DNA from 3 places in the Sphingomonas sp. RS6 genome. Region 2 is predicted to be linked to each of the others. Evidence: riboswitches for the same ligand, from Rfam matches in the RefSeq annotation. Region 2 holds a riboswitch; each other region holds the start of a gene.
What was found. A riboswitch is a leader RNA that binds a small molecule or an ion and turns the genes downstream of it on or off. The one in region 2 is predicted to bind cobalamin.

Region 1: it holds a riboswitch for cobalamin, as region 2 does, so the genes downstream of both, ACX40Y_RS06245 (TonB-dependent receptor plug domain-containing protein) here and ACX40Y_RS12475 (DUF1636 domain-containing protein) in region 2, are expected to answer to the same signal.
Region 3: it holds a riboswitch for cobalamin, as region 2 does, so the genes downstream of both, metE (5-methyltetrahydropteroyltriglutamate--homocysteine S-methyltransferase) here and ACX40Y_RS12475 (DUF1636 domain-containing protein) in region 2, are expected to answer to the same signal.

The regions. Positions count from the first base shown of each region.
Region 1 is NZ_JBTMWM010000002.1:322,285-329,628, reverse strand. It holds gene fusA (elongation factor G) at 1-207, opposite strand, end outside; gene rpsG (30S ribosomal protein S7) at 289-759, opposite strand; gene rpsL (30S ribosomal protein S12) at 823-1,194, opposite strand; gene ACX40Y_RS06255 (bactofilin family protein) at 1,510-1,944, shown strand; gene ACX40Y_RS06250 (DUF4142 domain-containing protein) at 1,968-2,558, opposite strand; cobalamin riboswitch at 2,698-2,890, shown strand; gene ACX40Y_RS06245 (TonB-dependent receptor plug domain-containing protein) at 3,024-4,877, shown strand; gene ACX40Y_RS06240 (ABC transporter substrate-binding protein) at 4,877-5,701, shown strand; gene ACX40Y_RS06235 (FecCD family ABC transporter permease) at 5,698-6,669, shown strand; gene ACX40Y_RS06230 (ABC transporter ATP-binding protein) at 6,660-7,344, shown strand, end outside.
Region 2 is NZ_JBTMWM010000006.1:67,528-74,871, forward strand. It holds gene ACX40Y_RS12445 (cobyric acid synthase) at 1-693, opposite strand, end outside; gene cbiB (adenosylcobinamide-phosphate synthase CbiB) at 681-1,619, opposite strand; gene ACX40Y_RS12455 (aminotransferase class I/II-fold pyridoxal phosphate-dependent enzyme) at 1,612-2,592, opposite strand; gene ACX40Y_RS12460 (adenosylcobinamide-GDP ribazoletransferase) at 2,589-3,308, opposite strand; gene ACX40Y_RS12465 (histidine phosphatase family protein) at 3,305-3,874, opposite strand; gene cobT (nicotinate-nucleotide--dimethylbenzimidazole phosphoribosyltransferase) at 3,871-4,887, opposite strand; gene ACX40Y_RS12475 (DUF1636 domain-containing protein) at 4,884-5,291, opposite strand; cobalamin riboswitch at 5,514-5,700, opposite strand; gene ACX40Y_RS12480 (beta-N-acetylhexosaminidase family protein) at 5,752-7,344, opposite strand, start outside.
Region 3 is NZ_JBTMWM010000012.1:7,709-15,052, forward strand. It holds gene ACX40Y_RS16600 (hypothetical protein) at 1-608, opposite strand, end outside; gene ACX40Y_RS16605 (glutaredoxin family protein) at 614-1,369, opposite strand; gene ACX40Y_RS16610 (MerR family DNA-binding protein) at 1,411-1,830, shown strand; cobalamin riboswitch at 1,886-2,093, shown strand; gene metE (5-methyltetrahydropteroyltriglutamate--homocysteine S-methyltransferase) at 2,204-4,513, shown strand; gene ychF (redox-regulated ATPase YchF) at 4,565-5,662, opposite strand; gene ACX40Y_RS16625 (transferrin-binding protein-like solute binding protein) at 5,840-6,847, shown strand; gene pth (aminoacyl-tRNA hydrolase) at 6,905-7,344, opposite strand, start outside.

The DNA of each region.
Region 1 (7,344 bases), on a different contig from region 2:
GGTGGTGGCAGCAGACGTGATCGTGATCCCGCGCTCCTGCTCCTGCTCCATCCAGTCCATCGTCGCCGTGCCTTCATGCACTTCGCCGATCTTGTAGGACTTGCCGGTGTAATAGAGGATGCGCTCCGTCGTCGTCGTCTTGCCGGCGTCGATGTGCGCCATGATGCCGATGTTGCGATAACGGTCGAGCGGATGGCTGCGGGCCATGATCGTGGTTTCCTTGAAGCTTTGGGGAGCCGGACCGTCCGGCTCCCCAATATGTAGGTAAGAAATCTACCGACGCCAGCCTTACCAGCGGTAGTGGCTGAAGGCGCGGTTCGCTTCCGCCATGCGGTGCGTGTCCTCGCGCTTCTTCACCGCGTTGCCGCGGTTGTTCGCCGCATCCATCAGCTCGCCCGAAAGACGGGCGGCCATGGTGTGCTCGCTGCGGTTGCGGGCCGAGGCGATCAGCCAGCGGATCGCGAGCGCCTGCGCACGCTCCGGACGGACTTCGACCGGAACCTGGTAGGTCGCACCGCCGACGCGGCGGCTGCGGACTTCGATGCCGGGCTTCACGTTGTTCAGCGCGTCATGGAAGACGCCGATCGGCTCGCGCTTGGCGCGCTGCTCGACGGTTTCCAGGGCACCGTAGACGATCGCTTCTGCAACGGCCTTCTTGCCGTCCAGCATGACCGAATTCATGAACTTCGACAGAACCTGATCACCGTACACGGGATCGGGCAGGATTTCCCGCTTTTCGGGACGACGACGACGTGCCATCTCACATAATTCCTTCTGAACTTCAGCCGATCCGGAACATGTCCGGGGCTTACTATGGCCTGATTACTTCGGACGCTTCGCGCCGTACTTCGAACGGCTCTGCTTGCGGTCCTTGACGCCCTGCGTATCGAGCACGCCGCGAAGGACGTGGTAGCGAACGCCGGGAAGGTCGCGCACACGGCCACCGCGAATGAGCACCACCGAGTGCTCCTGCAGGTTGTGGCCTTCGCCCGGGATGTAGCTGATGACTTCGCGGCTGTTGGTCAGACGGACCTTGGCCACCTTGCGAAGCGCCGAGTTCGGCTTCTTCGGGGTCGTCGTGTACACGCGGGTGCAGACACCGCGCTTCTGCGGGTTCTGTTCCATCGCAGGGACCTTGCTCTTGGCCTTCTGCGGTTCGCGGCCCTTGCGGACCAGCTGGTTGATCGTCGGCATGAAGCCCTTCACCTTTCAGATGGTTACTTTGCTGGAGCCCTGTTGGACAGAATACGAAAAAGCCCCGGCGGCATTCAGCCCCCCGGGCCATTGCGTCTCCAGCAACGTTCAGCTCATTGTTTCCCGGACGGTTTACGGACTCAAAGTACGGCCATCGCGGAACGGGGCGCCTATAACGATATGGCCGAAGGCGGTCAACAGCCCCGCTGTCGGGCGGAGAATGCAGTCCTACTGGATTTTTCGGAGGCTGAAGCACGACGCAAGCTGTGCTACGCCCGGCACCGCCGGCTGATCAACTATGCGGGGGAAGTATCGATGTTCAACGGAAATCGCGGTCGCGACGAGCGCCAGCCCGGTTCAAGTGCGGCGGGCAGCGGCAAGCGCGGCATGTTTTCGGTGATCGGTGCCGATATCGTCATCACCGGCAATCTGGTCGCAACGGCCGACCTCCATGTCGATGGCCGGATCGAGGGCGATGTCCAGTGCGCGACGCTGATCCAGGGGGCCGAAAGCCAGATCTTCGGCAAGGTCAGCGCCGAATCGGCCCGGCTTGCCGGCACCGTTGACGGATCGGTCAATGCGCGCGAACTGACGATCGAACGCACCGCGCGGATCATCGGTGACGTCGAATATGAGACGATCACCGTCGAACAGGGCGGCCATGTCGACGGCCATCTTCGCCATTCGAGCGGGGCGACCACCGCCGCCGCCCCAGCTCTGGTCCACGTGAGCAGCGAGGCAGCGGCCTGAACCGCCGCCCCGCCGCCGGACGTTCACATACCGCGAATCTCGTCATAATGCTCGGAGACGGTATCGGCGGCTCCGCTCGCGAACGTCTTTAGCGGCGCGACATCGCCGTTCGCAGCATAGGCGCGCAGTGCCGTCAGCGCCTTTTCATGGGCCGCGGTCTGCTGCGTCTTGTAGGCCGTGTCGAACGCGCTGCCTGTCGCCGAACGCAGCGCCTCCAGATTGGCCTCCTGCTCGGCGTTCATCGCCGGGGCGGGCGTAATGGCCGGCGTCGCCTGTGCGGCCGCCGCCTTCAGCTTCTCCGTCGAGTCGCTGTGATCTTCGACCATTTCCCTGCCGAAGTCCTTCAACTCGTCCGTCGTCGCCTTCTGCTGCGCGAGCTTGCCGGCCTCTATCTCATAGGCGTCGCTTGCCGCCATCATATCGGCAAACTGCTGGCCCGACATCGCCATCGCGGCATCATTGCCCATCGCATTGTCGTTCATGGCCTCGCCGGCCGGCAGGTTGGTGACCATGTCGGTATTGTTCATCGTGTCGACGGTGGTCGCGTCGTTACCACCACAGGCGGCGAGCACGAGCGCCGGGGCAAGCCCCAGGATCAATCGGTGCGTTTTCATTGTCGGTCCTCCTTGCTCCTGGGTCCGTTCAACGTGCGCGGCACCGCGCCGTTCCGAAATCGTCGAACTATCAATATGAAATCCAATGGAAAATTATCATAGGTTATAAATCAGGCTTGCCGCGCCCGCCCGTCTGCCGCTAGATGGCGGCGTGATGGGTGTCCCTTGGTGAAAGGGATGAAAAGGGAACTCGGTCAAAGTCCGAGGCTGCCCCCGCAACTGTAACCGGCGAGCCGGCGTGCCATTCTGCCACTGGAGTTACCGCTCCGGGAAGGCGGCACATCGCGCGACGACCCGGGAGCCAGGAGACCTGCCCGTCACGGTCGATTCCTTCACGCGGGCGGGGTGCACCGGGTGAACGGGGAGAGAAATCCCCGCGTGAGCGACACCAACCGGGTCGTCACGCGAATCGTCGCGGACGGCCCCCTAAAGGGGTGTCTTACCTTGTACCAATTCCGTTCTCTGATGCTTGCCGCCAGCATCGTTGCGCCGGCGATCGCCCATGCCGATCCGGATGCGCCTGCCACGGCGTTCGTGCCGGCCGCAGACAACATCATCGTCGTCGCCAGCGGCGTTCCGCAGGACGAGGATCAGGTCGGCCGGTCGGTGACTGTGATCGACCGTGCCGAGATAGAGCAGCGCCAGACCGTCGCTCTGTCCGAGCTGCTCGCCACCACGCCCGGCGTCACCGTCGTGCGCAATGGCGGCCTCGGCACCGCGACCGCGGTCAGCATCCGCGGCGCGCAGAGCGACCAGACGCTGGTGCTGATCGACGGCGTCCGCGTCAACGATCCCTCCTCCACCGGCGGTGCCTATAACTTCGCCAGCCTGCTCGCCGGATCGATCGAGCGGGTGGAGGTGTTGCGCGGCCCGAACTCGGTGATCTGGGGCAGCCAGGCGATCGGCGGCGTTGTCAACGTCACCACGCTTCAGGGCACGCAGGGCCTGAAGGCGCGCGCCAATGCAGAGGGCGGCTCGTTCGGCACGTTCAACGGCAACGCCGTGATCGCTGGCGGCAACGATCGGATCACTGCGGGGCTGACCGCCGGCTATCTGACCACCGACGGCATCTCGGCGGCCGCCAATGGCAAGGAAGCCGATGGCTATCGTCAGTTCGGCGCCACCGGCAATGTCGAGCTGAAGCTGGTCGAAGGACTGGCACTCGATCTGCGCGGCTATTACGCGCACAGCAAGGTCGAACTCGATGGCTATGCCCCGCCCGCCTATGCCTTCGGCGACACGGGCGAATATGCCACCACCCAGGAAGTCTATGGCTATGCCGGGCTGCGGCACGCCGCGTTCGACGGCAAGCTCAGCAGCCGCCTTGCCTTCGCGCTCTCCGACATCAATCGCGACGGCTATAACGACGATGACAGCATCGCCTATCGCTATCGCGGCCGCGCCGAGCGCTATCTGTATCAGGGCGACGCGGCGCTGTTCGACCAGCTTCGCCTGGTGTTCGGCGCCGAGCATGAGGAAAGCCGCATCCGCTTCGACGATGGCGGCCCGACGGCGCGCAAGTCGGTGGGCATCACCAGCGTCTATGGCCAGGCGATCGTCACGCCGCTTTCGCCGGTGACGGTGACGGCGGGCGTCCGCAACGACGATCATGACGCGTTCGGCAACCACTGGACGTGGAATGCAGACATTGCGGTCCGCGCGACCGCCGATACGCTGCTCCACGCCAGCTATGGCGAAGGCTTCAAGGCGCCGACGCTCTACCAGCTCTACAGCGCCTATGGCTTCGAAGGGCTACAGCCGGAAACGGCCAAGAGCTACGAAGCCGGGATGCGCCAGACGCTGGCGGCGGGCAAGGTACAGCTTGGCGTCACCTGGTTCCACCGCGACGCGGCCAACCAGATCGACTACAACTTCATCACCTCGACCTATTACAACCTCAACAAGACGCGCGCCGAGGGGATCGAGCTGGAAGGGGTGGTCCAGCCCGTCGAGGCGCTGACGGTGCGGGCGAACTTCACGCATGTCTATTCGGAGAACCGCAGCACCGCGAACCTGGGCAAGGACCTGCCGCGCCGCCCGCGCGACAGCGGCAGCGTGTCGGCGGATTATCGCTTCCCGTTCGGCCTTTCGATCGGTGGCACCGTGACGATGGTGGGCGACAGCTTCAACGATGCCGGCAACGCCACCCGCATCGATGGCTATGCGCTGGCTGGCGTGCGGGCGGAGATGCCGGTCACCGGGCTGTTCTCGATCTATGGTCGCGTCGATAACGTGACCGACGAGCGGTATCGCCAGATCACCGGCTACAGCACCTATGGCCGGGCCGCCTATGGCGGCGTGCGGTTGCGCTTCCAGTGATGCGCGGCGCCGCGCTGCTTGCCTGCCTGATGGCCGCAGGCTGCGCGGCGCCCCCGCCCAGTGGCGGCGGGGGCATCGTTTCGATGAATCCTTGCGCGGATGCGGTACTGATCGAGCTGGTGGCGCCGTCGCGCATCGCCGCGATCAGCCATTATTCGCAAGCTGCCGATTCGACCTCGATTCCACTCGATGTCGCGCGGCGCTTCCGCGGCATCAACGGTACGGCCGAGGAAGTGATCGGGCTGAAGCCCGATCTGGTGATCGCCAGCAGCTTCACCGCCCCGTCGACGCGCGAGGCCTTCGCACGGGCGGGGCTGAAGACGCTGTATCTCGACATCCCCTCCTCGATCGAAGCGAGCAAGGCGCAGGTGACGGCGCTCGCCGCGGCGGTGGGCCAACCCGCGAAGGGCGCGGCACTCAACGCCCGCATCGATGCCGCCATCGCGAACACCAGCTGGACCGGCGCGAAGGCGCCTGCCCTGCTGTGGATCGGCGGCAACCTCGTCAACGGCGGTCAGACGCTGCTCGACGACATGATGGTCAAAGCCGGCTTCTCGAACCAGGCGGCGCATTATGGCCTCTCCCATACCGGCCAGTTGCCGATGGAACGCGTGATTGCCGATCCGCCGCAGGTAATGCTCGTTCCCGAAGGCCCCGGCCACGACGCTGATTCGCGCGCGGCCGATCTGCGAAGGCGCGCCATCGCCGAAACCGGCCTGCCGGTCGTCCAGGCGCATTTCTCGCGCCATCTGGTCAATTGCGGCGGCCCCGTTATTCCCGCAGCGATGAACCGCCTCGCCGCCATCCGCCGGAGCATCCCGTGAACCGACTGGGTCTCAACCTCGGGCTCGCCGCGCTTGTGGCGCTGTTGTTCGCCGGCTCGCTGATCGCCGGCAAATTCTGGGTGCCGCTATCGGCATGGTTCAGCCACGATCCGCGCTGGTGGATCATCGCCGAACTGCGCCTGCCCCGCGCCATCCTTGGGCTGGCGATCGGCGCGGCGCTCGGGCTGTCAGGCGCCGTGCTCCAGGGCTTTCTGCGCAATCCGCTTGCCGATCCGGCCGTGGTCGGTGTGTCCTCCAGCGCGGCGCTCGGCGCCGTGGCCGCGATCGTGCTGCTCGGCAGCAGCGCCCCGCTGACGCTGTTCGTCTGCGCGATGGCGGCGGCATGCGCGTCGATGCTGCTGCTCGCGGGCCTAGCGTGGCGCGCCCAAAGCGCGGTTGCGTTCATCCTCGCCGGCACGGTGCTGGCCAGCCTCGGCGCGGCGCTCACCAGCTTCCTCATCTCGATCGCGCCCAATCCCTACGCCACCGCCGAGATCATCGACTGGATCATGGGGGCGCTCACCGATCGCAGCTTTTCCGAGGCGCAGCTTGCGCTGCCGTTCATCGCGGTCGGCTGTGCGCTGCTGTTTCTCACCGGGCGCGCGCTCGATGCGCTGACGCTGGGCGAGGCTGCCGCCCGGTCGATGGGGCTCCGCCTCGAACGCACGCAGTTGCTCGTCGTGCTGGGCACCGGCCTCGCCGTCGGCGCCAGCGTCGCGGTGACGGGTGTGGTCGGCTTTGTCGGACTGATCGTGCCGCATCTGCTGCGTCCCTTTGTCGGCGCGCGCCCCTCTGCGCTGCTGCTGCCCAGCGCGCTTGGCGGTGCGGCGCTGCTGCTGGCCGCGGACAGTCTGGTGCGCCTCGCGCCCGGGCCGGGCGAGGTTCGGCTGGGCGTCGCAATGGCGCTGATCGGGACCCCGTTCTTCTTCCTGCTCCTGATGAAATTGCGGCGGTCGGTATGGAACTGAGTTTTTCCGATCTGTCGGTCAGCCTCGGCAAGCGCCGCGTGCTGCACGGGCTGGACGCGGTGTTTCAGCCGGGCAAGGTCACCGCGATCCTCGGCCCCAATGGCTCGGGCAAATCGACGCTGGTGCGCGCGCTCGCCGGCTTGCTCGACGTCGATGGTGGCCATGTGAAGCTCGGCGGCCGCGCGCTGGGGCGGTACGACCAGCGCGAACGCGCGCGGATCATCGGCTATCTGCCGCAGGATGCGACCGTGCATTGGGACGTCCGCGTCGGCGATCTGATCGCGCTCGGCCGGCTGCCGCACCGCGCCCCCTTTGCCGGCCTGTCCGCGCAGGATCATATCGCGATCGATGCCGCGATCGAGGCAACGGGCACCGGCCCGCTGGTCGACCGGCTCGTCACCCAGCTTTCGGGCGGCGAGCGGGCACGCGTGCTGCTGGCGCGGGTGCTGGCCGGCGAGCCGAAATGGCTGCTGGCCGACGAGCCTCTCGCGAGCCTCGATCCGGTGCATCAGCTCGATCTGCTCGATCGGCTGCGCAGCCTTGCCGCGAGTGGCATGGGCGTGGTGATCGTGCTGCACGATCTGATCCAGGCCGCACGCGCCGCCGATCAGGTGCTGCTGCTGCGCGAGGGCCGAAGCGTGATCTTCGCCCCCGCCGCACAGGCGCTGGGCCACG
Region 2 (7,344 bases):
CCGCGACGCGGCGGGCAACCAAGGCACTACGCCGAAGCCGCGCCAGCCAGAACGCTGCTCGATTGCGCGATAGCCGTCATCGAACAGAGCCAGATCGCCGCGGAACTTGTTGATCAGGAAGCCGCGGACCATCGCCGCGTCGGCGGGATCGATCACCGCGCGCGTGCCGACGATCGACGCGATCACTCCGCCACGATCGATGTCACCGATCAGGATCACCGGCACACCGGCGGCGCGGGCGAATCCCATATTGGCGATGTCTCCGGCGCGCAGGTTGATCTCGGCAGGCGAGCCGGCGCCCTCGACGACGACTAGGTCGCATTGCGCGCGCAGCCGGCGGTAGCTGGCAATCACCGTGTCGAGCAGCGGCGCACGCCCTTCGCGGAAATTGCCCGCGCCGAGCGTGCCGCGAACCCGTCCGCCGACGATCAGCTGGGCGGTGCAATCGGCCTGCGGCTTGAGCAGCACGGGGTTCATGTCGGTATGCGGCGCCACGCGGCAGGCGAGCGCCTGAAGCGCCTGAGCTCGGCCGATTTCGCCGCCGTCGCAGGTAACGGCGGCATTGTTCGACATGTTCTGCGGCTTGAACGGCCGCACGGAGAGGCCGCGATTGGCGAAGGCCCTGCACAGGCCGGCAACTAACACCGACTTGCCGACGTCCGAACCAGTTCCCTGGAGCATCAAGCAAGCCATGCGACGCTCCCCGCGACGATCCAGAGCAGCAGGCATGCACGATTATAGAGGCGGAGCGCGCGGATGATGTCGTCGGCTGTTGCCCGCTGGCGGCTGTCGCCGATCCACGGCTTGAGATGTGCCACGCCGTCATAGGTCGCCGGGCCGGCGAGGCGCAGCTTCAGGGCGCCGGCCATCGCTGCCTCGGGCCAGCCGGCGTTGGGCGAGGCATGGCGGCGGGCGTCGCGCCACATGATGCGCCAGCCCCCGGCCCCCGCGATGCAGACGAGCAGCCCGGAGAGGCGGGCAGGGATGAGGTTGAGCAGATCGTCGCTCCGAGCTGCAGCCCAGCCGAAGTCGCGCCAGCGCGGTTCGCGATGGCCGATCAGGCTGTCGGCGGTGTTGATGGCTTTGCAGATCCACACGCCGGGCAGGCCGAGCAGCAGCAGCCAAAACAGCGGCGCGACCACGCCGTCGCAGAAGCTTTCGGAAAGGCTTTCGATCGCGGCGCGCGCCACGCCCGCTTCATCGAGCGAACCGGTGTCCCGGCCGACGATATTGCCGACCGCCGTGCGGGCAGCGGCGAGGTCGCCGCCGGCGAGCGGCGCGGCGACGGCGGCGACATGGGCGTGAAGGCTGCGCTGGGCGAGCGCGGGCCAGGCGAGCACGGCGATCACCGGCCATGACCAGACGCCGAGCGCGGCGTCCAGTATCCTCTCGATCGCCCATCCTGCCGCGCCGGTGCCGACGACGAGCAGCAGGACGGTGATGACCCCGAGCGCGCGCCGTACCGGCGGCGAATGGGTCGGCCGGTTCCAGCGCGCCTCGCAGGCGCCGATCAGCCGCGCGAAGATGCCGACCGGGTGGCCGATGCGGCGATAGAGCGCGCCCGGCCAGCCGATCGCCGCATCGAGCGCCAACGCCGCCAGCGCGACCGGCTCAGCCATTCGCCAGCGCCCGTTCGAGGCGGGCGAGTGCCGCCGCATCCTTTAGCAGCCCGAAGCGCAGCCAGCGCGGCTGATCGGCAAAGGGGCGGCAAAGGATCGCATTCGCCGCCAGCCGCTTGAAGATCGCGGCGGCGTGGTCGGTCTCGACCAGTCGGAACAACGGGCATTCGCCGATCGGGCGCAGGCCGGCGCGCGTGAGCAGCGCGTCAAGGGCGGCGGTACGGTGCGGCAGCGTGTCGCACGTCGCCTCGATCCAGGCGCGGTCACGATAGGCGGCGGTGCCGATCGCGATCGCGGCGGCAGAGACCGGCCAGGCGCCGAATGCCGCGCGCAGCTCGTTTAGCAGGCCCTGAGGGCCGAGCACGAAGCCAAGCCGAACGCCCGCCAGGCCAAAGAACTTGCCGAACGAGCGAAAGACCACCAGTCGGCGCCCATCGCCGATCGCATCGGCCAGACTGATCGCCCGGTCGGCATCGGCAAAGGCTTCGTCGACCAGCAACCAGCTGTCCGCCGGCCGCCGATCGAGGAGCGCCGCCATTGCCTGCCGCGATTGGCGGCGGCCGTCTGGATTGTTGGGGTTGGCGAGGATCAGCGTGTCGGGGCAGGCGGCGGCATCGTCTGCGGCGATCGGCCGCGCGCCGTCGATCATCGCGCCATGCGTACGATAGGCGGGGGCGACATAATGGGCGGATCCCCCGATCGTGCGCCCCACCGCCCGAAGGGCCAGCTCGGTGCCCGGCACGGCGCAGACATGGCGCGGATCAATGCCGAAATGCGCCGCGGCGGCGGCCTCCAGTTCGGCGAGCGCCGCCTGGCCGGGCAGCGTCTGCCAGTCGATCGCGACGCTTGCTGCGCCGGGCCAGGGTAGCGGGTTGATCCCGGTCGACAGGTCGATCCATGCGTCGGGTGCATCGGGAAAGGCGCGGCGCGCCGCATCGATCGCGCCGCCATGCCAGGTCCAGGGCTCGATCATGTTAGCCGGGTCGCGAGCAGCGTCGCGAACAACAGCCCGGATTCGACGAGTTCGATCCCCGCCCCGTGCCCGTCACCCGAGATGCCGCCGAGCCGCGATCGAAGCCACAGCCCCCACGCCGCGATCAGCAGCGCCGCCGCCGCGAGACCAGGCGCGAGCGGAACCGCGGCGATCAGCAGCACGCCCCAGATAGCCAGATCGACCGGCCGGACCGCATCCCGGAACCGCGCGCCGAGGCCGGCATGGAGGCTGGGCAGCCAGCGTGTCCAGACGAGCGGCCCCATACGGGCCGCGAAGGGCACGAGCAGAATTGCGAGATAGGCTTGGGTTTCGATCAGGCCGTGCAACAGCACCAGCTTGGCGGCGAGTTGCAGCCCGATCGCGACAACCCCGAAGCTGCCGATATGCGGATCGGCGAGCACCGCGCGGCGCGTCGCCGGGTCCTTGTGCCCGGCTCCGGCTGCGTCCGCGACGTCGCCTAGCCCGTCGAGGTGCAGCGCGCCGATGATGCCGGTCCATGCGAGCAGACCCAGCAACGCTCCCGTCCACGGATCGATCGCCGCGCCGGCTATGGTCGCGGCCGCTACGATCGCGCCGATGATCAGCCCCACCGCCGGAAACCAGCGCATCGATGCGGCAAACGCATCGTCGCTGACGGCAAAGCGCGGCATTGGCAGGCGGGTGAGGAACTGGATCGCGACGATCAGCCCGGTCATGGCAGCAATCGGGTGATCTGCGCCACGGGCTGATCGCCCGGCCACACCCGCAGCGAAACCAGCGCCGCATAGGGCAGGTCGAATGCCCAGGATTGCGGCTGATCGAAGCCGCAAAGGACATGCAGCGCCGCACGGATCGCGCCGCCATGCGTCACCACGATCGTCGGTTGGGGCGCGAGATCGGCGATTGCCTTGGCGATGCGCGCGACGAGCATCGACCAGCGCTCGCCACCCGGGGGCGCATGCCTTTCCGGGTCGCTCCAGAAGCGGGCAAGCGCCGGCGGATCCACCTCGTCCGGCGCCAGGCCGTCCCATTTGCCGAAATCGAGCTCGCGCCACCGCGCGTCGGTCACCGGCGAGAGATCGATCGCCGCGCCGATCGCCTGCGCGGCAAGGCTGGTGCGCTGCAGGTCCGAGGTGACGAGCCGCGTGACCGACAAGTCGAAAGTCTTGGCGAGGCAATCGGAAATGCCTTGTGCGGTGGGTTCGCCATCGGTGCTGCCCATCAGCAGACCCGGCGCCGCCGGGGCGCCGTGGCGGAGCAGGTGGAGCGTAAACGGCGTCATAGCAACGATGTTACCTGCGCCTCGGCAAAGGTCGCCATGCCGTCATGGGCGGCGAGCGCGGCGCGGATGATCCCGGTCGCCACCGCCGCGCCGCTGCCTTCGCCCAGCCGCATGTCGAGCGAAAGCAGCGGGACGAGCCCGAGCTGGCCCAGCATCCGCGCATGCCCCGGTTCGGCCGAACAATGCCCGGCCAGGCAGTGCGCGGTGATCGCTGGATTGTCGGCCGCCAGCGGCGCGGCCGCAGCACTGCTGATGAAGCCATCGAGTACCACCGGCACCCGCGCCAATCGCGCCGACAGCACGGCGCCAGCGATCGCAGCGATCTCCCGCCCGCCGACGCGCCGCAGCGTTTCGAACGCATCGCGGCTGGCATCGGCATGATGGCGCAACGCCCGGTCGACCACATCGATCTTGCGCGCCAGGCCAGCGCTGTCGATGCCGGTCCCCGGTCCGACCCAATCGGCAGCGGTGCCGCCGAAACTGCGTGCGGCAATCGCCGCCGCTGCCGTCGAGTTGCCGATGCCCATTTCACCGACGACCAGAAGGTCGAGCCCGTCGCTCACGGCCGCGGCACCGGCGTTGAGGGCAGCGAGGCATTCGTCCTCGTCCATTGCCGGGCCGATCGTGAAGTCGGCAGTGGGACGTTCGAGATCGAGCGGGGTCACGGAGAGTTCCAGCCCGGCGGCTGCACAAAGCGCGTTGATCGCGGCGCCGCCGGCCTGAAAATTCGCGACCATCTGCGCCGTAACGCTCGCCGGGAAGGCGCTGACGCCGTGGACCGTTATGCCGTGATTGCCTGCGAAGATCGCCGCGCACGCACGTTCGATCCGCGGCCGTGCCGTGCCCTGCCATGCCGCCATGAAGACGGCCAGATCCTCGAGTCGTCCCAGCGATCCGGCGGGCTTGGTGAGCTCGTCCTGGCGCGCGCCGGCCGCGGCCACCGCTACGGCATCGGGATGCGGCAGCGTCGCGAGCGCGGTGCGGAACGCGGTCGGCGAAGCAAAGGCGGTCATTGGCCCAGATATCCGGCTGGCGGAACGCGGGCGATGAAGTGGCCCTTCACGCCCTCCGGCCATTTCGAATAGGCGACTTGGCCATGTTCGCTGGCGGCATATTCGACCGCATAGTCGAGGATCGCGCGGGCGGCGTCCTCGTCGGGTTCGAAGCGCCCCATGACATAGCCGATCTTGCCCGGCGCGCGCAGATGAACCGTGCAGAACTCCTGGCACGCGAACAGGCAGGGCATCTCCTCGACGGCGACGCCGGCATAACGCGGATCGCGCTGCTGCACGGCGCGCATCGCCAGGATCAAGCCGGCCCCGCCGCGCACGCCTTCATCCGAATCGCGGGCGTTCGCCGAATGGCGACACGTGTTGCAGGCGACGATGGCTGTGCCATCGGCAACGCGCTTCAGCATGCCGGTCCACTCGCGCCACAGCAGAGCGCCGAGCGTGAAACGGCTTCAGGAACGGGTAGAACCAAGCGACAACCAACCATACGCGACCCTTCTCGACATGGCCGCGTCGCGCGGGGGCAGGCTCGCGATGGTCCGGCGGACGCACGCGGCCGCCCCGCGATCCGCAGGCCGGCACGTCGTCGCTCGGGTTGAACCCGTCCGCTCGGCGCACCCTGGCCGAACGAAGGACGACCGCGACGGGCAGGTCTCCTGGCTCGCGGGTCAGCGCCGGTCCGGCCGCCTTCTCAGGGTTATCAACCCCAATGGCATCTGGCCGATGGCTCGCCGCTTACAGTTGCAGGGGCAGCCGGGGTTTTCCCGTTCCCGTTTTAATCCCCGTCTCCGGGGAACCTGTCGCAGCAACGCGCATACGCGCCGCCGCCAGCCTTGGCAATTGGCGGCGGCGGTGCGGGCGTCGGGATCAGCGGGCCTCGGCGGCCGGGGCCGGTACCGTCGCGATCAGGCCGGGAGCATCGGCGATGAAGCGATCGAGCACACCGTCGGCGATCTTGATCGGCCCGTCGAAGCGGGTGGCGCCGGAGATGCTTTGAATCGCCGCCGCCTCGGCCGCCAGCCGGGCGGCATCGGCGAAGTAGCGCCGCGCCGCCTCACTGCCCTGATTGGCGGCGCTCAGGCCTGACGCGGTCAACTGGAGCGCGCGGCCCCAGCGCTGGAGCGCGTCAAGCCAAGGCCGCGCCTGCTCAGCAAAGCCGGGATCGACGGTGCCGGCGCGAATGATGTCCGCCGCGCCGGCGAGGCGATCGGCGGTATGCGCCAACTCGGCGAGCGCCGACTCCCTCGCCTGCGCATCACCGCTGGCAAGCGCATCGCGGACATGATCGAGCGTGGCCTTCAGGCGGGGCGCCTGCTCCTGCCAGGGCTGGCTGCCGAAGGTGGGCGCGAGATGCTGGGTATCGAAAAAGGTCAGCAGCGCCTCGGTCGCGGCTGCGTCGCCACCGGCCAGCGCTTCGGCGGCAAAGCGCCAGGTGCGCTGCGCGTCATAGGCCTTGTCGTTCCACGCAAAGGCGGCGACGCCGGTCACCGCCACCCGGCTGGGGACTTCCTGGTTCATCGGGTTCGACAGGATGCCGGTGAGCTCCGCCGACAGCCCGGCTTCGCGCCGGTCATAGGGAGCGAGCAGCAACCGGCCGGTCGACTGGCCATAGTCGTTGACGGGATAATTGTCCCACAACAGCGTCTTGCGGCCGAACGCCTTGGTCGCGGCGCGTGCATCGGGGATCGAAATGGCGGGCGGCACGACGTCGGTGCCGGTCCACTGCACGACGACGCGGGGATCGAGGTGCTTGCGGAGAGCCGCCTTGTACGGCGTTTCCTTCGCATCATAATATTCGGTCGGCACCATGATCAGCGGCATCGATGCGGGATCGTTGGCGACGAGGCTGGCCTGGACGGCGTTTAGCAGATGCGCCTGGGCAATGCCGGCCGCTTCCGCGCCTGACGGGCCGAAGGTCGCCTTGTCCTTGTCGCAGTTCCACTTGGTATATTCGATGTCGTCGAGCGCAACGTAGAAGCGGTGGACGCCGATCGCGCGCAGCGCATCGAACTTGCGCTCGAGCGCCCGGAGGTCGGCCGGATCGGAGAAGCACACCGTCGGTCCGGGCGAGATCGCATAAACGAAGTTCACATGGTTGCGTCGGGCGGTGCCGACCAGCGTGCCGAGCGCGGACAGCGTCGCCGCCGGATAATCCTCGCGCCAGCGATCACGGGCATAGGGATCGTCCTTGGGGCTGTAGATATAGGTGTTGGCCTTTACCGTGGCCAGGAACTCGATGTGCCTGGTGCGGTCCTGCATCGACCAGGGCTTGCCGTAAAAGCCCTCGATCGTGCCGCGGATCGGCATCGCCGGATGGTCGCGGATCACCAGCGCCGGCAGCGACTTGCGTGTCACCAACTGGCGAAGGCTCTGCGCGGCGTGGAACAGGCCGTCGCCATCGTGGCCAGCCAGCGTGATCAGGCCGGTGCCGTTCGCCGGCGAGATCGCGATCGTATAGCC
Region 3 (7,344 bases), on a different contig from region 2:
GCGACCGGGCCGCCATAGACAAAGCCCTTCACGCCGGGCGCGATCGGCGTGTCGACGCGCGCGCTGAGTTCCATGAGCAGATCGTGCGGATGCTGGCGATCGACCAGCGGCACCCCGTTCGCGGTCTCGCCGCTGGCGAACAGATTGGGATAGCCGCGCTGGCCCATCGCCGGTTCAAGACTGCCCATCGCGCGAAGCTGAAGCGTGGTGCCGCCAACAAAGTCGCGGGTGGCGCTGAGCATCGCCATCGATTCGACGAACGCCTCGTCCGCGCCCCGCCGTCCGCCCTGATCGGTATAGACGCCCCACACATAGCCGTGCGCCATCACCATCCAGTCACCACGCGACAGCATCACGCCGCGCATCGGACCGTCGGCCAGCGGGAGAAGCGAGGTGCCGGAGCCGCCGGCGGCGTGATCCGATCCGCCCATCCGCATCATCGGCATCGGATGGTCGTCGGGAGAGGGAGGCATCACATGACCCATCGCCGCATGATCCTGCGGCGTCGACTTGGCGGGCATGTCGGCCATGTCGTGCATGCTGTGGTCCTCCTGCGCAAGCGCGGGCAGCGGCGCGAGCAGGGCGAGGGTGGCAAGGGCGGTGCGCATTCGGGTCAGATTCCCATCGGGCGCGCGAGCATCCAGATGCTCATCGCGATCATCAGCAGGTTTTCGGTGAGCGAGACGAAGCCGAGCGGCACATTGCTGTCGCCGCCGACACAGGCGCATTTCAGCTCCCGCCGGTCGGCATAAACGGCCTTGAAGACCGACACCGCGCCGATACCGCCGATGAACAGGGCGAGCGGAGCGGAGAGCCAGGTCAGCGCATTCGCCGCCATCAACAGGCCGGCCGCCGCCTCGGCGAACGGGTAGAGCGTCGCATAGGGCACCCAGCGCCGGGCGAGCAGGTCATAGCCGAGGAACATCGTCGCGAAGCCGGAGACATCGCGCAGCTTGAGCATCGCGAGCAGGACCATCGCGAAGCTGACGAACCATTCGCCCGCGCGAACGGTGAAGGGGGTGGCATAGACCGCCTGGCTGACCGCCAGCGCGAGCAGCGCGGCGATGGCGAACAGCGCGATCACCGGGCGATAGGTCTTCGCCTTGGGATCGCGGACCTTGAGCCCGAGGAACCGGCGGAGATCGTCATGGCCGCCGATGCGGCGGTCGCCGATGAAGATTTGAGGCGTGGTGGCGACGGCGTGGCGCGCCTTGAACGCATCGGTTTCCTCGCGCGTCGTCAGGTGGCGGTCGTCGACGGCGTAGCCATGGCTGCGGAGCAGATGGAGCGCACGCAGCCCCCAGGGGCAGACATGCTTGTCCATCACCATGCGATAGAGAATTGCGCTTTTATCCGAGGCGGATGCCATGCTGCTTTCCTTGCTTCCGCACCCCATATAGGGTCCGTACCATGGTACGGAGTCAAGGCATGACGCAGTGGACGATCGGAAAACTCGCCGAAGCGGGCGGGGTGGGAGTGGAGACGATCCGCTATTATCAGCGGCGCGGGCTGATCGCGACCCCGCCGCGCGGTGGCGGCCCCGACGCCGGGGTGCGCCGCTATGGCGAGGCGGCGCTGCGCCGGCTGCGCTTCATCCGCGCGGCGCAGTCGGCGGGCTTCACGCTGGAACAGATCGGCGAACTGCTGGACCTCGACACCACCGACGACCGGGCGCGCGCACGGTCGCTGGCGCGCGAACGGATCGCGGCGCTGGATACGAAGATCGCCGAACTGGTGGCGGCGCGCGATGCGCTGGCGCGGCTGGCGCATCAGTGCGGATCGGGCAGCGCTGGGCCGTGCCCGATCCTGACGGCGTTTGAGCAGGGTTGATATAAAGACATAAAGAAATCTTTATATGATGGTTGACTGGCGAGCCGTGCCGCGCAATGAGGCGAGCGTCAAGGTTCTCCGGCCGGGTTCGCCCGCGCCGGCGCTAAGACGGGAAGCCGGTGCGATTCCGGCGCTGCCCCCGCAACTGTGAGCGGCGAGGGGCTGGTCGATACGTGTCACTGGCGGCGTGCGCGCCCCCGGGAAGGCCAGACCAGCCGCGACGACCCGCAAGTCAGGAGACCTGCCTTCGACGCTCTATGTCCACCGGCGGGGTGCCCGGTCCGGACGCGCGTTGGTCCGCGAGCGGGGAGCCCCGGTTGCGGCCGCCTGCGTCTTGCCCGGTCGCCGCGCCCCTTCTTCGGGGTTGAAGAGAATGACCGTTACAACTGCCAGCCTGGGGTTCCCCCGCATCGGCCCGCGCCGCGAGCTGAAATTCGCGCTGGAAAAATATTGGGCCGGCGCGATCGATGCCGCGACCCTTCAGGAAATCGCCGCCGGATTGCGCGTGGCCGCATGGTCGCGGCAAAAGGCGCTCGGCGTCGATTGGCTGCCCTCCAACGATTTCTCGCTGTACGACCATGTGCTCGACACCAGCCTGATGCTGGGCGCGGTGCCCCGCCGCTATGGCGCCGCCGCCGGAGAGGCCGATCTGGCCACCTATTTCGCGATGGCACGCGGCAGCGGCGGGGCCGGCCATGCCGGGTGTTCGCACGGCCCGAGCGGGACGACCGCAGGCGAGATGACCAAATGGTTCGACACCAATTACCATTATATCGTCCCTGAGATCGAACCGGGGCAGAAGCTGGCGCTGGGGCGGCTGAAGATCGTCGACGAATATCGCGAGGCGCGGGCGCTCGGCTATGAAACCCGGCCGGTGCTGCTGGGGCCGGTGACCTGGCTGAGCCTGGCCAAGGGGCAGGACGGAGTCGATCCGTTCGACCTGCTCGACGAAGTGCTCGGGCTGTACGGCGCCATTCTGAGCCAGCTGGGCCATGCCGGTGCCGAATGGGTGCAGATCGACGAGCCGATCCTGGTGACCGACCTTAGCGACGTGCAGCAGCGGGCGTTGCTGCGCGCCTATGCGCGCTTGTCGCGGTCGGAACCGAAGCTGATGCTGACCACCTATTTCGGCGGGCTGGGCGACAATCTGGCCTTCGTCGCGGCGCTGCCAGTGGCGGGGTTGCATGTCGATCTGGTGCGCGGCGCCGGCGAGCTGGACGAACTGATCCGCCGCGTGCCGCCGCAGATGCTGCTGTCGCTGGGCGTGATCGACGGCCGCAATGTCTGGCGCGCCGATCTCGACGTGCTGCTCGCGCTGCTGGAACCGGTCGCGGCGACCCGCGACCTGGTGCTCGCGCCATCCTGTTCGCTGCTGCACGTGCCGCTCGACCTGGAGCTCGAAACGGCGATCGAGCCCGAAGTAAAGCAATGGCTGGCCTTTGCCGTGCAGAAGCTGCGCGAGCTCGACCTGCTGCGTCGCGCGCTGAACGAGGGACGCGCGGCGGTTGCCGAACCGCTGGCCGAGGCGGCGGCTGCAGCAGCGGCTCGCAAGACGTCCCGCCGCATCCATGATCCGGCGGTGCAGGCCCGCATGGCAGCGGTGACGCCGGCGATGTACGACCGCGCCGCACCCTATGCCGTGCGGGCAAGGCTGCAGGCGGAGGCGTTGCAGCTGCCGCCGTTTCCCACCACTACGATCGGGTCGTTTCCGCAGACCGCCGAAGTGCGCCACGCCCGGGCAGCGCACAAGCGCGGCGCGATCGACGAGGCGCAGTATCGCGCGTTCCTGGAGGAAGAGACCGCCCGTGCGATCGCCTGGCAGGCAGAGGCGGGGCTCGACATGCTCGTCCATGGCGAGTTCGAGCGCAACGACATGGTGCAGTATTTCGGCGAACAGCTCGCCGGCTTCGCCTTCACCGTTCATGGCTGGGTGCAGAGCTATGGGTCGCGGTGCGTGCGCCCGCCGATCCTGTACGGCGACGTATCGCGACCGTCGGCGATGACGGTCGACTGGTGGCGCTATGCCCAGTCGCTGACCGACAAGCCGGTGAAGGGGATGCTGACCGGCCCGGTGACGATCCTCAACTGGAGCTTCGTCCGCGACGACCAGCCGCGCGCCGATTCGTGCCGCCAGATCGCGCTGGCGATCCGGGACGAGGTGCTTGACCTAGAGGCGGCGGGATGCCGCGCGATCCAGATCGACGAGGCGGCGCTGCGTGAAGGACTGCCGCTCTTGCGCCGTGACTGGGATACGTATCTGGCATGGGCGGTCGCTTGCTTCCGCCTGACCGCCGCTGGCGTGGGCGATGCGACGCAGATTCACACGCATATGTGCTATTCGGAGTTCAACGACATACTGCCGTCGATCGGGGCGATGGATGCCGACGTGATTTCGATCGAGACCGCGCGGTCGCAGATGGAGCTGCTCGAGGGCTTCGCCGCCTATCGCTACCCGGCGGCGATCGGGCCGGGGGTGTACGACATCCATTCGGCGCGCGTGCCGGCGGAAGCGGAGATGGTGTCGCTGATGCGGATGGCGCAGCGCCATCTGGCGCCGGAGCAATTGTGGGTGAACCCCGATTGCGGGCTGAAGACGCGCGGCTGGGTCGAAGTGAAGCCGGCGATCGCCGCGATGGTCGGTGCGGCGCGGACGCTGCGAGTGGAGGCGCTGGCCGAGGCGTGAAGGCGGGGCCAACGCCTCCTCTATGCAGGGGAGGCGTCGGCCGGTGCCGGATCAGCTGTGCAGGAAGTGCATCACGTCGCCGTCCTGGACGACATAGGCCTTGCCTTCGGCGCGGAGTTTGCCGGCCTCGCGTGCCTTGGCTTCGCCGCCGAGCGTGACGAAATCGTCGAACGCGATCGTCTCGGCGCGGATGAAGCCCTTTTCGAAGTCGCTGTGGATCTCGCCCGCCGCCTCGGGCGCGGTGGCGCCGCGATGGACGGTCCAGGCACGCGCTTCCTTCGGCCCGACGGTGAAGAAGGTCAGCAGGTCGAGCAGCGTGTAGCCGGCACGGATGACGCGGGCGAGGCCGGTTTCCTCCAGCCCCAGTTCGCCCAGGAATTCGCCGCGCTCGTCGACCGGCATGGTCGCGATCTCTGCCTCGATCGCCGCCGAGACGACGACGGCCTGCGCGCCTTCGGCCGCGGCCTTGGCGAAGACCTTCGCCGACAGGTTGTTGCCGTTCGCGGCGTCTTCCTCGTTGACGTTGCAGACATAGAGGACCGGCTTGGTGGTGAGCAGCTGGGCTTGGCGGAGGATGCGTGCCTCGTCGACGTCCTTCGGCTCGGTAAGGCGGGCGGGCTTGCCGTCGCGCAGCAGCTCGAGCGCCTGGCCGAGCACCGAGACGGCTGCCTTGGCTTCCTTGTCGCCCTGTGCCGCCTTCTTGGCGAGGTTCGGCACGCGCTTTTCCAGACTTTCGAGGTCGGAGAGCATCAGCTCGGTCTCGACCGTCTCGGCATCGGCGATCGGATCGACGCGGTTGTCGACATGCTGGATGTCGTCATTCTCGAAGCAGCGCAGGACGTGCACGACCGCATCGACTTCGCGGATGTTGCCGAGGAACTGGTTGCCCAGCCCTTCGCCCTTGCTGGCGCCGCGCACCAGCCCGGCGATGTCGACGAAGCCGAGCTGCGTTTCGATGATCTTCTGCGAGCCGGCGATTTCGGCCAGCTTGTTCAGCCGCGGGTCGGGCACGGCGACGTTGCCGACATTCGGCTCGATCGTGCAGAAAGGATAATTGGCCGCCTGTGCCGCTGCCGTCTCGGTCAGCGCGTTGAAAAGCGTGGACTTGCCGACATTCGGCAGGCCGACGATGCCGCAACGAAAACCCATTGGTGCTTGAATCCTGTCGTGAAAGCCGGGTAGCCGGCGCGATCGGTCGCTCGTTAGGCGCAACGGCGGCGCTTTTCCAGCCCGTCGGGCACGTTGTTCGCTTGACGGGGGGGCGCTCACCTGCGGTACAGGGAACCAAAGCTATCTCGCAAGTCGCGGGTTCACGAGGAGTTACGCATGATTCGCCGTTTTGTTATCATGGGCGCCGCGTTTTCGGCGGCCGCGCTTGCGAGCTGCAGCGGCAGCGATTCCAATTCCTCGGCCACCCCGACGCCGACCTCGACGGCCACGCCCACCCCGACTCCGACGCCGACCGCAACCTACACGTCGTTCCCGCTGACGGCGGCTAAGGAATTCTACACGATCAACGCCGCGACCAGCTACACCGGCGATCCGACCGCCGGAGCGGTGACGCTGGGCGTCACCAGCACCGAGATGCAGTCGACCCGCGTCAAGCTGGCCACCAGCAACGTCATCTCCAGCGGCACCTTCGTCATCGACGAGGCGAGCGAGGAATCGCGCTTCACCAACGCCAACATCCAGACGACCGCCGCGCCGACCGTCACCGAATTCGTGTTCCGCAGCGTCAGCACCGCGACCGGCGCCGCAGCGGGCAATTTCAGCCAGCTCGAATTCCTCAACAACACCATCCCGTCGCAGGTCACGACCGACAGCATCCTGAAGACGCTGACCACGGTGAGCTACGCCAACTGGTGGCGCGGCGATTCGACCACCGGTGCCAAGCGGCTGACCTATTCGGTGTGGGGCTACAACACCGTCAGCTATGACATGCCCAGCACCGGCACCGCCGCTTACAACGCCCGCATCGTCGGCCGGGTGATCCGGGTGGCCAACGGCGCGACCGAAATCCTGCGGCTGTCCGGCACCACCACCACCAGCGTCAACTTCGCCACCGGGCTGGTGTCGATCGGCCTCAACCTGACCACCGTCGACAGCGGCGGCACCGAGACGCCGTACCTCAACCTCACCGCCCAGGGCGCGATCCCCATCGCCCAGACCCAGTTCACCGGCAGCTTCACCAGCGGCAACCCGCTGTCCGGCACGCTGGCCGGCGGCTTCTTCGGCAAGAGCGGCGCCAATATCGGCGTCGTCTTCGGTGCCTCGGGCGTCGTCAACGGCGCGGACACCCGCATCGTCGGCGAAATCGTCGGCGCCAAGCAGTAACCGCCGCACCACCGACAAAGCAGAAAAGGGGCTCGGGCGACCGGGCCCCTTTTTTCGTCAGCCGTTCTGAAGCCGCCGAGCGACCTCGTTCATGAACCGGACGTCGTCGCCCGCGGCCAGCCACGGCGCCTCGGCTGCCACGGCGCCGAGCATGTCCGACAGCGCCTCGATCTCGGCCTTGGCATAGTTGCCAAGGACATAGCCCGTCACCCGATCCTTGTGGCCCGGATGGCCGATGCCGAGGCGGACGCGGCGGAAATCCGGCCCGAGATGGGCATCGGTGGAGCGCAGCCCGTTGTGCCCCGCGGTGCCGCCGCCCCGCTTCACCTTGACCTTCATCGGCAGCAGATCGAGCTCGTCGTGAAACACGGTGACGTCGCCCGGCGTCAGCTTGTAGAAATCCATCGCGGCGCGGACCGAGCGGCCGCTTTCATTCATGAAGGTGCCCGGTTTGAGCAGCACCAGCTTTTCGGTGCCGATCCGGCCGTCCTGCGTCC